DNA from 2 places in the Streptomyces sp. NPDC002055 genome. Region 1 is predicted to be linked to the other one. Evidence: riboswitches for the same ligand, from Rfam matches in the RefSeq annotation. Region 1 holds a riboswitch; the other holds the start of a gene.
What was found. Region 1 has a riboswitch for thiamine pyrophosphate ahead of thiO (glycine oxidase ThiO). Riboswitches for the same ligand answer to the same signal wherever they lie in the genome.

Region 2: it holds a riboswitch for thiamine pyrophosphate, as region 1 does, so the genes downstream of both, ABT112_RS20455 (thiamine ABC transporter substrate-binding protein) here and thiO (glycine oxidase ThiO) in region 1, are expected to answer to the same signal.

What each region holds. Positions count from the first base shown of each region.
Region 1 is NZ_JBEOXS010000020.1:81,217-88,231, reverse strand. Features, by position in the region: gene ABT112_RS15155 (NAD(P)/FAD-dependent oxidoreductase) at 66-1,232, opposite strand; TPP riboswitch at 1,511-1,623, shown strand; gene thiO (glycine oxidase ThiO) at 1,621-2,937, shown strand; gene thiS (sulfur carrier protein ThiS) at 2,934-3,134, shown strand; gene ABT112_RS15140 (thiazole synthase) at 3,137-3,982, shown strand; gene ABT112_RS15135 (SRPBCC domain-containing protein) at 4,119-4,574, shown strand; gene pknB (Stk1 family PASTA domain-containing Ser/Thr kinase) at 4,692-6,629, shown strand; gene ABT112_RS15125 (deoxyribonuclease IV) at 6,734-7,015, shown strand, end outside.
Region 2 is NZ_JBEOXS010000031.1:61,734-68,748, forward strand. Features, by position in the region: gene ABT112_RS20445 (hypothetical protein) at 1-404, shown strand, start outside; gene rlmN (dual-specificity RNA methyltransferase RlmN) at 494-1,600, shown strand; TPP riboswitch at 1,658-1,764, shown strand; gene ABT112_RS20455 (thiamine ABC transporter substrate-binding protein) at 1,985-3,010, shown strand; gene ABT112_RS20460 (ABC transporter permease) at 2,986-4,752, shown strand; gene ABT112_RS20465 (ABC transporter ATP-binding protein) at 4,753-5,793, shown strand; gene ABT112_RS20470 (LOG family protein) at 5,898-7,015, opposite strand, start outside.

The DNA.
Region 1 (7,015 bases):
CGATCAGCCGGGAAGGCCGGGGCGATCAGCAGCTCTCCGGCGCGGCCGCGGTGCGCCCGGCCCCGTCAGAGGACGGCGGACTTCAGCGGCACCGCCGGGTCCGCGGCCCGCTCCGGGTCGATCCGCGCGCCCCGCTCGATGAGCTTGCGGCCCTGGGCGAGATCGCGCGGACGGCCCACCGCGAGCAGCGCGACCAGCACGCCGTCCCGCAGCCAGCACACCGACCAGGAGGCGCCGGCCGGGTCGCCGCGCCGGACCGTGGTGTCGGCGGCGGCGTGGTGCCCCGCGTACTGGACGAACCGGCCGAACTGCTCGGACCAGAAGTAGGGCACCGGGTCGTAGACCTGCGCCTCGGCCGCTCCGCCGATGATGTCGGCGGCCACCGTGCGAGGGCCCTGGAGGGCGTTGTCCCAGTGGTGCACGAGGAGCCGCTCCCCGTACCGGGCGGAGGGGAAGGAGGCGCAGTCGCCGACCGCGTACACATCCGGTGCGGAGCTGCGCAGCCGGTCGTCGGCGCGGACCGAGCCGTCGGGGCAGAGCTCGATGCCCGATCCGGCCAGCCAGCCGGTCGCGGGGCGGGCTCCGATGCCGACGAGCACGGCGTCCGCGGGGAGCCGCGTGCCGTCCGCCAGCAGTACCGCGCCGGGCTCCACCGTCGCCACGCGCGCCCCGGTGATGAGCCGGGCGCCGCTCTCCTCGTACCAGGCCCGCATGGGCTCGGCGACCTCGGCGGGCAGGGCCCCGGCGAGCGGGCGCTCCGCGGCCTCGACGACGGTGACCGTGCAGCCCGCCTCCAGTGCCGCGGTCGCGAACTCGGCGCCGATCCAGCCCGCGCCGACCACCACGACGTCCTGCCGCGCCGCGAGCACCGGGCGCAGCGCCTCGGCGTCGTCCAGGGTGCGCAGCAGATGCAGGCCCGGCGCGCCGCCGCCGGGCAGGGTGACCGGATCGGCGCCGGTCGCGATGACGAGCCGGTCGTACGGCACGGGCCCGGCCGCGGTCTCCACCACGTGCTCACCGGGGCGCACGGCGGTGACCCGGCGGCCGAGGAGCAGCTCGATGCCGAGGGCGGCGAAGTCGATCTCGAAGGCCGAGCCGTCGGCCTTGCCGAGCAGGACGGCCTTGGACAGCGGCGGCCGGTCGTACGGCTGGTGCGGCTCGGCGCCGAGCATCGCGACGCCGCCGGTCCAGCCCTGTTCCCGCAGCGCGACGGCGGTCTGCACCCCCGCCATGCCCGCGCCGACGATGACGACCCGGTCCCCGGTGTGCTGCCTGTCCTCACTCACACGGTCACTCTAGGTCCGCGGCGGGGGCCCGCCGCAGTCCCGCGCACCGAGATCTCTGACACAGCATCATGCGGCGCTTCCGCGGGAACACGCCGGCCCCGGGCCCACCTGCCGCTCCCCGCCGCAGGCCGTCCGCGGCCCGGCCCCGGGGCCCGGTGCGGGGAGCCGTTCCGGTCCGCCGCTCCCTTCATGGGCCGGAAGGCGGCACGTTAAGGTGACGGCCGTAGAGCACTCGCGGGAGCCCGGACGGACCGGGCTGAGAGGGAGGCTGACCGGCCTCCGACCGTACGAACCTGATCCGGGTCATGCCGGCGAAGGGAGGGGCTGGACGCCCATGCACGCGCCCGAGAACGGCACCCCCGAGAAGAGCACCACGGCGCACGGGACCGCGCCGCACACCGTCACCGCACAGCGCGGGACCGCACAGCGCGGGACCGCGCGGCACACCGCCGCACGGCACAGCCATGACGTCCTCGTCGTCGGGGGCGGCATCATCGGCCTCGTCACGGCCTGGCGGGCGGCGCAGCGGGGGCTGCGCACCGCGGTCGCCGATCCGGCGCCCGGCGGGGGCGCCGCGCAGGTCGCCGCCGGGATGCTGGCGGCCGTCACCGAACTGCACTACGGCGAGGAGACCCTGCTCGGCCTCAACCTCGCCTCCGCGGAGCGCTATCCGGAGTTCGCCGCGGAGCTGGTGGAGGCGAGCGGCCAGGACATCGGCTACCGCGCCTGCGGCACCCTGGCGGTCGCGCTGGACGCCGACGACCGGGCCCATCTGCGGGAGCTGCACGCCCTCCAGACCCGCTGCGGGCTGGACTCGCAGTGGCTGACCGGGCGCGAGTGCCGGCGCCTGGAGCCGATGCTCGCGCCGGGCGTGCGCGGGGGGCTGCGGGTGGACGGCGACCACCAGACCGATCCCCGGCGGCTGGCCGCGGCGCTGGTCACCGCCTGCGAGCGGGCCGGTGTGGTGCTGCACCGCGGGTGGGCCCGGGAGCTGCGGGTGGTCCGGGACCGGGCCGTGGGGGCCGTACTGGAGGACGGCACCGAACTGGCCGCCGGTCAGGTCGTCCTGGCCGGCGGCAGCCACAGCGGCCGGCTCGCCGGGATCCCCGAGGCCGTGGTGCCGCCGGTCCGCCCGGTCAAGGGCCAGGTGCTGCGGCTGCGCGTGCCCGGGGCGTACGCGCCGTTCCTCTCCCGGACCGTACGGGCCGTGGTCCGCGGCGGGCAGGTCTATCTGGTGCCCCGGGAGAACGGCGAGCTGGTGCTCGGCGCCACCAGCGAGGAGCTGGGCTGGGACACCACGGTCACCGCGGGCGGGGTGTACGAACTGCTGCGGGACGCCCATGAGCTGGTGCCCGGCATCACCGAACTCCCGCTGGTGGAGACCCGGGCCGGGCTGCGCCCGGGGTCGCCGGACAACGCACCGCTGCTGGGCCCCACCACCCTGCCCGGACTGCACCTGGCAACCGGGCACTTCCGCAACGGCGTGCTGCTCACACCGGTCACCGGCGACGCCCTGGCGGAGGTGCTGTGCACCGGTGAACTCCCGCCCGAGACCCGTCCGTTCAGCCCGCTGCGCTTCACCCCCGGCGGCCCCGCGGCACCGGGGTCCGGCGCATCCGACACCCCCGTACGGCAGGAGCAGCCCGCATGACCGTCTCCGTCAACGGCGAACCCCGCGAGGTCCCGGAGGGCACCACGCTCGACCGGATCGTCGCGACGCTCACCACCGCACCGGCGGGTGTCGCCGCCGCGCTCAACGAGGCCGTGGTGCCGCGGGGCCAGTGGCCCGCCACCGCGCTCGGCGACGGCGACCGCGTCGAGATCCTGACCGCGGTCCAGGGAGGCTGACCATGACCGACACCACCGCTGTGCCCGGCGGCACCACTCCGGCGGAGACGGCCACGGCCGATCCGTTCACCCTCGCCGGCACCGCCTTCGGCTCCCGGCTGATCATGGGCACCGGCGGCGCCCCCAGCCTGGACGTGCTGGAACGCTCGCTCACCGCCTCCGGGACCGAGCTGACGACCGTCGCGATGCGCCGGCTGGACCCGACGGTCCAGGGCTCGGTGCTGTCCGTGCTCGACCGGCTCGGCATCCGCGTCCTGCCGAACACCGCGGGGTGCTTCACCGCGGGCGAGGCGGTGCTGACCGCGCGGCTCGCCCGGGAGGCCCTGGGCACCGACTGGATCAAGCTGGAGGTGGTGGCGGACGAGCGGACGCTGCTGCCCGATCCGGTCGAGCTGCTGGACGCCGCCGAAGTGCTCGTCGACGACGGCTTCACCGTGCTCCCGTACACCAACGACGACCCGGTCCTCGCCCGGAAGCTGGAGGACGTCGGCTGTGCCGCGATCATGCCCCTGGGCTCGCCCATCGGCTCCGGGCTCGGCATCCGCAACCCGCACAACTTCCGGCTGATCACCGAGCAGGCGCGGGTGCCGGTGATCCTGGACGCGGGCGCCGGCACCGCCTCGGACGCGGCGCTGGCCATGGAGCTGGGCTGTGCGGCGGTGATGCTGGCCTCGGCGGTGACCCGCGCCCAGGAGCCGGTCCTCATGGCCGCGGCGATGCGGCACGCGGTCGAGGCGGGACGGCTGGCCCACCGCGCGGGCCGGATCCCGCGCCGGCACTTCGCCCAGGCGTCCTCGCCGGCGGACGGCCTGGCGGACCTGGACCCGGAGCGGCCCGCCTTCGGGTAGCCACCGGCCCGCCCCGCACCTGCCGGAACGCCCGCCGGACCGGCCGCGATCGGGCTCCGGCACCCCGGTGACCGGCGCGAGCCGCTCCGGCGGCGCTGGGCCCGGAGGCCGTAGCGTGGAACCGGAGGTGGTCCCCGTGGCGCATGAGGTCCCCGACCGCGTCGAGCGCGAGGTGTACGTCCCGGCCCCGGCCGACCGCGTGTGGCGGGTGCTCACCACAGCCGAGCACATCCGGTCCTGGTACGCGTTCGGCGGCGCCGAGCTGGATCTGCGGCCGGGGGGTGCCCTCCGGTTCCGCTGGGACGACCAGGGGGAGTTCCACGGCCGGGTGGAGATGGTCGAGGCCCCCTACCGTGTCAGCTTCCGGATGGCCCTGCGCCCCGATGTGCCACCGGGCCGGGGCGGCTCCACGCTGATCGAGTTCGATCTCACACCCGAGGGCACCGGCACCCGGGTCACGGTCAACGAGACCGGGGTCACCGCGCTGGACGTACCCGCGGCCGAACAGGCCCGGCACGCCGAGTACGCGGCCATGACCTGGGCCACGGCGCTCGAGGAGCTCGCGGCACTCGCCGCCGCCTCGCACGCATGATCCACCGGCCGGGCCGGGGCGGGTGCCCCGGCCGGCTGTCACCGTTGCGTTGCAGAGGTCCGCCCGACCCCGCGGATGGGACAGACCTGCCGGTCATGGCTCGTAGACTGCACTGTCGTGGATACGACCCTGCAGGACCCGCTGGTCGGGCACGTGCTCGACGGACGCTACCGGGTCGAGGCGCGCATTGCCGTCGGTGGCATGGCCACCGTCTACCGGGCCGTGGACACCCGTCTCGACCGGGTGCTGGCGCTCAAGGTGATGCACCCCGGCCTCGCCACGGACGCCGCGTTCGTCGACCGCTTCATCCGTGAGGCCAAGTCCGTCGCCCGGCTCGCCCACCCGAACGTCGTCGGCGTCTTCGACCAGGGCATGGACGGCACCTACGTCTATCTGGCCATGGAGTACGTCGCCGGGTGCACGCTGCGCGACGTGCTCCGCGAGCGCGGCGCGCTGGCGCCCCGCGCCGCCCTGGACGTCCTGGAACCGGTGCTCGCCGCGCTCGGCGCCGCCCACCGCGCCGGGCTGGTCCACCGCGACATGAAGCCGGAGAACGTCCTCATCGGGGACGACGGCCGGGTCAAGGTGGCCGACTTCGGGCTCGTCCGGGCCGTGGACACCCAGACCAACGCCTCCTCCGGCTCCCTGCTCGGCACCGTCTCGTATCTCGCGCCGGAGCAGATAGAGCACGGCACGGCCGACACCCGCGCGGACGTCTACGCCTGCGGGATCGTGCTGTACGAGATGCTCACCGGCGGAAAGCCGCACGACGGCGGGACCGCCGCCCAGGTGCTCTACCAGCATCTGCACGAGGACATCGCACCGCCGTCGCGGCAGGTGCCGGGGCTCGCCCCCGAGCTGGACATCCTGGTGGCCGCCGCGACCGCGCGCGCCCCCGAGCAGCGCCCGGCCGACGCCGTCGCGCTGCTCGCGCAGGCCCGCGAACTCCGGGCGCTGCTCACCGAGGAACAGCTCGACGCCGTTCCCCCGCAGGCCCTGGCGGACCCGCACACCGGCTCCGAGGACCGGACGAGTGTGATCCCCCGGACCCTGGCGGGCGTGCAGCCGGCCGAGGGGGCTGCGGCGGGCGAGGACGCGCTGAACCGCACCAGCCGGCTGGACCTGCCGCCGTCCGGGCCGCCGCCGTCCGACGGGCCGTCGTCCCGCCGGGCGCCGCGGCGGGGCCCGCGGCGCGGGGTGCTCGCCCTGGTCGTGGCCCTGCTGGTGCTCGGCGTCGGCGCCGGGGTCTGGTACATCACCGCGGGGCAGTTCACCCAGGTGCCCGGGGTGCTCGGGCTGTCCCGGCCGCAGGCGGAGCGGAAGCTGCACGACGCCGGGCTGGACGTGCGGGTGCGGACGGGCTTCAGCGACGTCGTGGACCGCGGCAAGGTCATCAGCAGCGACCCGAAGCTGGGCGGCCGGATCCGGGACACCGGCACGGTGACCATCACCGTCTCCCGGGGCCCCGACGAGGTGAAGGTGCCCGACCTGGAAGGCGTTCCGCTGACGAAGGCGAAGCGGCAGCTGAGGGAGCTGGGCCTGGTTCCCGGGACGGTCCGCAAGGAGTTCAGCGACACGCTCTCGCAGCACTCGGTGATCCGGACCGACCCAGCGGCGGGCACCAAGCGGCGGCCGGACTCCGCGGTGGCCATCACCGTCAGCAGGGGCGAGCCGGTCGAGTCGCCGGACGTCACCGGCTACGAGCTCGCGGACGCCACGCAGGAGCTCCGCGACGCCGGGCTGAAGGTCAAGGTCTCCCCCCGCCGGGTCTTCTCCGAGGAGGACAAGGGCACGGTCGCCGCGCAGTCCCCCGCCGGGGAGACCGAGCTGGCGGAGGGCGACACCGTGACGCTCACGTTCTCCAAGGGCCAGCAGATGGTCGAGGTGCCGGACGTCGAGGGCCTGAGCTCCGACGAGGCGAAGGCCAAGCTGGAGGCGGAGGGATTCACCGTGGACGTCTCCAAGTTCTTCTTCGGGGACACCGTCTTCGACCAGTCCGTCGATGCGGGCGAGGAAGCCCCGAAGGGCAGCTCCGTCACGATCCGGGTGCGCTGAACCCCGGCGACGGAGACGGGCGGGCCCTCGTGGGCCCGCCCGTCTCCGTTGCGCCCGGCCGCCGGCCGTACGGAGGCGGTTCCGCGGCGTGCGACCCTGGTCCGGTGAACAGCCCGCATCCGCTGAACAGCCCGCATCCGCGCCCCTCCGGCCTCCGCAATCCGGTCGGCGGCCATGTGCCGGTCGCCGGGGGCCTCGCCTCCGTCGGCCTCTCCTACGCCCGGGAGATCGACGCCGAGGCCGTGCAGGTCTTCGTCGCCAACCCGCGCGGCTGGGCGACCCCGGCCGGAACCCCGCGGCAGGACGAGCAGTTCCGGGAGGGCTGCGCGGCGGGCTCGATCCCGGCCTATGTGCACGCGCCCTATCTGATCAACTTCGGTTCGCAC
Region 2 (7,015 bases), on a different contig from region 1:
TGGACTACCTCGCCGCACTCGCACAGTCCCACGAGGGCATACGGGTGGCCTCGTTACGTGTGTACGGCGGCATCGACGAACGCACTGCCGCGATCATGGAGGCGTTCAGCGGGTCCGACCTCTACCAGCAGCGCTTCCGCCTCACGATGCTGGCGCCCCCGCGGGTCGTGGAGCTCGGGGTGCACGCCCTCCGGCAGGGCCGCAGGATGCGCGATCTGCTGGTGGAGGGCGCGGGGCTCGACTCCGCTCCGTTCCGTGACGCGCAGACGAACTTCTACGAGGCGGTGCAGGCGGCGTCGGACGAGATGCGCGGGTCCCTGGACATAGCGCCGCTGGGCTTCATGCCCATGGGCTGGCCCTCCGACCGGCCTCCGGCCGACCCGCTCCACGGGGGCGGGCGGTGAGCATCCGCGGGACCGCATGACCGGGGCGTGGGTCCCGGACGCCTCCGTGGCCCGGGCGCCCTCCGACGATCTGCGACACTGGTACGGCCATGCCTAAGCCCGGAGAACTCACCTTTGCCGTGCCGCGCGGAGCCAAGAAGCCCCCGCGGCACCTCGCCGACCTCAGCCCCGCCGAGCGCCGCGAGGCCGTGGCCGCCATTGGGGAGAAGCCCTTCCGCGCCGGTCAGGTGTCGCGCCACTACTTCGCGCGGTACGCCCACGACCCGGCCGACTGGACCGACATCCCGGCCGCGGCCCGGGAGAAGCTGGCGGCCGAGCTGCTGCCCGAGCTGATGTCGGTGATGCGGCACGTCTCCTGCGACAACGACACCACCCGCAAGACGCTGTGGAAGCTCTTCGACGGCACGCTGGTGGAGTCGGTGCTGATGCGTTACCCGGACCGGGTGACCATGTGCATCTCCTCGCAGGCCGGCTGCGGGATGAACTGCCCGTTCTGTGCCACCGGGCAGGCCGGTCTGGACCGCAATCTGTCGACCGCCGAGATCGTGCACCAGATCGTCGACGGGATGCGGGCGCTGCGGGACGGCGAGATCCCCGGAGGCCCTGCCCGGCTGTCGAACATCGTCTTCATGGGCATGGGCGAGCCGCTCGCCAACTACAACCGGGTCGTCGGCGCCATCCGCCGGCTCACCGACCCCGAGCCCGACGGCCTCGGCCTCTCCCAGCGCGGCATCACCGTCTCCACGGTCGGCCTGGTGCCGGCCATGCTCCGGTTCGCCGACGAGGGCTTCAAGTGCCGGCTCGCGGTCTCCCTGCACGCGCCGGACGACGAGCTGCGCGACACCCTGGTGCCGGTGAACACCCGCTGGAAGGTGCGCGAGGTGCTCGACGCGGCGTGGGAGTACGCGGAGAAGTCCGGCCGCCGGATCTCCATCGAGTACGCGCTGATCAGGGACATCAACGATCAGGCGTGGCGGGCCGACCTGCTCGGGCGGCTGCTCAAGGGCAACCGGGTGCACGTCAACCTCATCCCGCTCAACCCGACGCCCGGTTCCAAGTGGACCGCGTCCCGGCCGGAGGACGAGAAGGCGTTCGTCGCCGCGCTGGAGGCCCACGGTGTCCCGGTGACCGTCCGCGACACCCGCGGCCAGGAGATCGACGGGGCCTGCGGGCAGCTGGCCGCCTCCGAACGCTGACCGGAACCGGCCCGGGGCGCACCCGGGCCGGTTGCTAGGGTGTGTTCGAATACATGCATATTCCGACAGGGGAGCGCCACAGCGCTGAGAGTGCGGCACCGAGCCGCAGACCCTCGAACCTGAACCGGGTCATTCCGGCGTAGGGAGTTCGGTCACCACTCAAGCTGTTGCGCCCCGCCCGGCCGCACTCCGCGGCACCGGGCGGGGCCGCGTCTCTTCCTGGGCGGGAGTCCGGAGCCGACGGTTCCGGGGAACGCAGCCAGGAGGAACTCAGTGAGCAGCACCAGCCGAAGCACCACCAGCCGAAGCACGGCCGGGAGAAGCACGACCGGGAGAAGCACCGCCGGGAGAGTCGCCGCGGCCGTCCTCGCGGCCGCGGTCGGCATACCCGCCCTGGCCGCCTGTGGCGGAGGGGACTCCGGGAACGGGGGCGCGTCGAAGACGGTCACGCTGGTCACCCACGACTCGTTCAACGTCTCGCCGGCCGTCCTGAAGCAGTTCGAGAGGCAGAGCGGCTACACGGTGAAGCTGCTGCCCGGCGGGGACGCCGGTGCCGCCGTCAACCAGGAGATCCTCTCCCGGGGCAACCCGCGCGGGGACGTCTTCTTCGGGGTGGACAACACCCTGCTCTCCCGCGCCCTCGACCACGACCTGTTCACGCCGTACGAGGCCAAGGGCCTGTCCGGGGTGGACAGCAAGCTGCAGCTCGACGCCGCCGAGCACCGGGTCACCCCCGTCGACTCCGGCGAGATCTGCGTCAACTACGACCGGAAGTACTTCGCCGACAAGAAGCTGGCGCCGCCGAAGACGTTCGAGGACCTGACCGAGCCGCGGTACAAGAACCTGCTCGTCACCGAGAACGCCGCCACCTCCTCGCCCGGCCTCGGCTTCCTGCTCGGCACGGCCGCCGAGTACGGGGAGTCCGGCTGGCAGGGCTACTGGAAGAAGCTGAAGGCCAACGGCGTCGAGGTGGTCGACGGCTGGGAGCAGGCCTACTACGACCGGTTCTCCGGCTCGGCCGCCGGCCGGAAGGGCGACAAGCCGCTCGTCGTCTCCTACGCCTCCAGCCCGCCCGCCGAGACGGTGGGCATGAAGCCGCAGCCGAAGCAGGCCCCCACCGGCGTCGCGACCGGCACCTGCTTCCGGCAGATCGAGTTCGCCGGGCTGCTGAACGGCGCGAAGAACGAGAAGGGCGGCAAGGCCCTGCTCGACTTCCTGCTGAGCAAGCGTTTCCAGGAGGACGTGCCGCTGCGGATGTTCGTCAATCCGGCGCTGCGGGACGCGAAGGTGCCCGGGATCTTCACCCGGTACGGCGCGAGGATCGACGACCCGGCCACCCTGGCCCCGCAGAAGATCGCCCGGCACCGTGAGCAGTGGGTCGAGCAGTGGTCCTCGCTCGTTCTGAAGTAGCCGGATCCCGGGGAGCCGGCCGGCGCGGCGCGCGGCGGCCGGTCCCCGGGGGCGCGGTGCGGTTCGGCCTGATGGCCGTCCCGCTCGCGTTCTTCGCGCTCTTCTTCGCCTACCCGGTGGTGGCCATCGTCGGCCGCGGCCTCCGGGAGGGCGGCCAGTGGCGGACCGGCCGGATCGGGGAGGTCCTCACCGACCCGGACGTGCTGGACGTGCTCTGGTTCACCGGGTGGCAGGCGGCGGCCTCGACCGCGCTGACCCTGGCGATCGCGCTGCCCGGCGCGTACGTCTTCGCCCGGTTCGACTTCCCCGGCAAGCAGCTGCTGCGGGCGGTCGTGGCCGTGCCGTTCGTGCTGCCGACCGTGGTGGCCGGATCGGCCTTCCTCGCCCTGCTGGGCCGCGGCGGCATGCTGGACGCGCTGTGGGGCGTCCGGCTGGACACCACGGTCTGGGCGATCCTGCTGGCCCATGTCTTCTTCAACTACGCCGTGGTGGTCCGCACCGTGGGCGGCCTCTGGGCCCAGCTCGACCCCCGCCAGGAGGAGGCGGCCCGGGTGCTCGGCGCGAGCCGGTTCGCGGCCTGGCGCCGGGTCACGCTGCCCGCGCTGGCCCCGTCGGTGGCCGCCGCGGCGCTGATGGTCTTCCTCTTCACCTTCACCTCCTTCGGCGCGGTCCAGATCCTGGGCGGCCCGCGCTACGCCACCCTCGAAGTGGAGATCTACCGGCAGACCGCGCAGCTGCTGGACCTGCCGACCGCCGCCGTGCTGACCCTGGTGCAGTTCGCCGCCGTCGCCGGGATCCTCGCGGTGCACGCCTGGACGGTGCGGCGCCGGGAGTCCGCGCTGCGGCTGGTCGACGCGGCGACCACGGCCCGGCGCCCCCGGGGGACGGCGCAGTGGGCCCTGCTCTGGGCGGTGGTCGCGGTCATCGGGCTACTCCTCGTGCTGCCGCTGGGCGTCCTGGTGGAGCGGTCCCTCGCCGGGCCCGACGGGTACGGGCTGACCTTCTACCGGGCGCTGCAGTCGTCGGCCGCCAGTGGCGGGACCTTCGCCGTCGCCCCGCTCCAGGCGGTCCTGAACTCCCTGCAGTACGCCCTGGCGGCGACCGGGATCGCGCTGGTGGTGGGCGGACTCGCGGCCGCCGCGCTCACCCGCGCGGGGGCTCCGGGCACTGCCGGCCGCCCGTTCCGGCGACGGTCGGCCCGGCCGCGGAGCGGCGGCCGGCTGATCCGCGGGTTCGACGCGCTGCTGATGCTGCCGCTGGGCACCTCGGCGGTGACCGTCGGCTTCGGCTTCCTGATCGCCCTGGACGAGCCGCCGCTGGACCTGCGGACCTCGTGGCTGCTGGTGCCGCTCGCCCAGGCGCTGGTCGGGGTGCCGTTCGTGGTCCGCACGATGCTGCCGGTCCTGCGGGCGGTCGACGTCCGGCTGCGGGAGGCCGCGGCTGTGCTCGGCGCCTCCCCGCTGCGGGCCTGGCGTGAGGTGGACCTGCCGATGGTGCGGCGGGCGCTGCTGGTGGCGGCGGGCTTCGCCTTCGCCGTGTCCCTCGGGGAGTTCGGCGCGACGGTCTTCATCGCCCGCCCCGACAACCCCACCCTGCCGGTGGCGGTCGCCCGCTTCCTCGGCCGCGCCGGGGAGCTCAACTACGGGCAGGCGATGGCGCTCAGCACCGTCCTCATGGTGGTGTGCGCGACCGCGCTGCTGGCGCTGGAACGTATCCGCATCGACCGTTCGGGAGAGTTCTAGATGGTGTCGCCGCACCCGATGCTGCGCCTGGACGGGGTGACCGTCTGCTTCGGCGACCGCACCGCGCTGGACGCGGTGGACCTTCAGGTCGCCGAACACGAGTCGGTGTGCGTGCTGGGGCCGAGCGGCAGCGGGAAGTCCACCCTGCTGCGGGTGGTGGCCGGGCTCCAGCGGGCCGACGCCGGCGCGGTGTTCCTCGCGGGGCGCGACCGCACCGCGGTGCCGCCGCACCGGCGCGGGGTGGGCCTGATGTTCCAGGACCACCAGCTCTTCCCGCAGCGCGACGTGGGCGGCAACGTCGCCTTCGGCCTCCGGATGCGCGGGGCGGGCCGGGCCGAACAGGAGCGCACCGTCGCCGAACTGCTCGATCTGGTGGGCCTCCCGGACGCCCAGCGGCGGGCCGTCACCGCGCTGTCCGGCGGCGAGCAGCAGCGCGTCGCCCTCGCCCGGGCCCTCGCCCCGCGGCCGGATCTGCTGATGCTCGACGAACCGCTGGGCCAGCTCGACCGCAGCCTGCGGGAACGGCTGGTCGTGGAGCTGCGCGAGCTGTTCCGCCGGCTGGGCACCACGGTGCTCGCCGTCACCCACGACCAGGCGGAGGCGTTCGCGCTGGCAGACCGGGTGGTGGTGATGCGGGATGGGCGGATCGCGCAGACCGGGACGCCGCTGGAGGTCTGGCAGCGGCCCGCCTCGGAGTTCGTGGCCCGGTTCCTGGGCTTCGAGAACGTGGTCACCGCGACCGTGGACGGCGGGTCTGCCGACACTCCCTGGGGCACGGTGCCGGTGCCGGCCGGCAGCGCGCCCGGCGAGTGTCGGCTGCTGGTCCGCCCCGCCGGGGTGCGGCTCACCCCGGCGGTGGACGGCCTGCCCTGCACGGTGGCGGCCCGGACCTTCCGCGGCACCCATGTGACGCTCCTGCTGGAGCCCGCGCGCGGCCCCCGGCTGGAAGCGGCCTGCGCCCTGCGGGAGGCACCGGAGCCGGGCACGGAGGTGGGCGTCGCCTTCACCGCCTCCGAGGTGGTGCTCCTGCCCGGCGGCTGACGGAAACGCCCCGGGGCGGGGGCCCGGCCGCCCGGGGCCGGCCGTCGTGCAGGCCGGGGTCAGCCTTCCGTGCTGCCCGGGGCCGGCCGCCGCGCAGACCCGGGTCAGCCCTCCGTGGCCGCGCCGAGCCGGCGCAGCGCCTCCGGGGCCTCCTCCACCGAGTCCACCAGGGCGATCCGGGAGGCCATGGAACGCTCCTCCGCCAGCGCCCGGAGCAGCGGCCAGGCGGGGAAGCGGCGCGTCCAGTGGTCCCGGTCGACCAGCACCATCGGTGTCGGCTCGCCCCGCGACTCGTAGTAGTTGGGCGTGGCGTTGTCGAAGATCTCCTGCACGGTGCCGGCCGCGCCCGGCAGGAAGACGACGCCCGCGGTGCACCGGGCCAGCAGACCGTCCTCCCGGGTCGCGTTGGAGAAGTACTTGGCGATGTCCGAGGCGAACGCGTTCGGCGGCTCGTGACCGTAGAACCAGGTCGGGACGCCCACCGACGGCCCGCCGCCCGGCCACCGCCCGCGCACCTCGAACGCCGCCTGCGCCCAGTCGCCCACCGACGGCGTGAACGAGGGGGTCTTGCCGAGCAGTTCGAGCGCCTCGTCCAGCATGGCGTCGGTGAAGCGGACGGCGTACGCCCCGAGGTTCGCGGCCTCCATGGCCCCCGGTCCGCCCCCGGTGGCGACGGTGAAACCGGCGCCGGCCAGCGCGCGGCCCAGCCGGGCGGCGCCCGCGAAGGCCTCGGTGCCGCGCGCCATGGCGTGCCCGCCCATGACCCCCACCACCCGGCGCCCGGCGAGGAGTTCGTCGAGCGCGTCGGAGACCGCGTCGTCGTGGACGGCCCGCAGCATCGAGCCCATGATGTCGCCGTCGGCCCGGGTCTGCTGGAACCAGGCGTACGCGCGGGCGTCCGGCGTGGCCGCGTACCCCGCGCCGTCCAGGCCCCGGAAGAGCTCGTCGGGGGTGTAGAGGGTGCCCCGGTACGGGTCGAACGGCAGCTCCGGCACCGGCGGGAAGACCATCGCCCCCTCCGCCCGGACCTTGGCCGCGGCCTCCTCCGCCATCGCGCAGCCGAGGAACACCGCCCCGGCGCTCCGGGTGGCGAGGAGCCGTTCCGTACGGCCCGTCAGATCGACGGACTGGATGCGGTGGCCGCGCAGCGAACCGGCGGCCACCACCTCGTCGAACTCGGCCAGGGATTCGATCTCACGGTCGTCGGCGCGGCCTGCGGCGG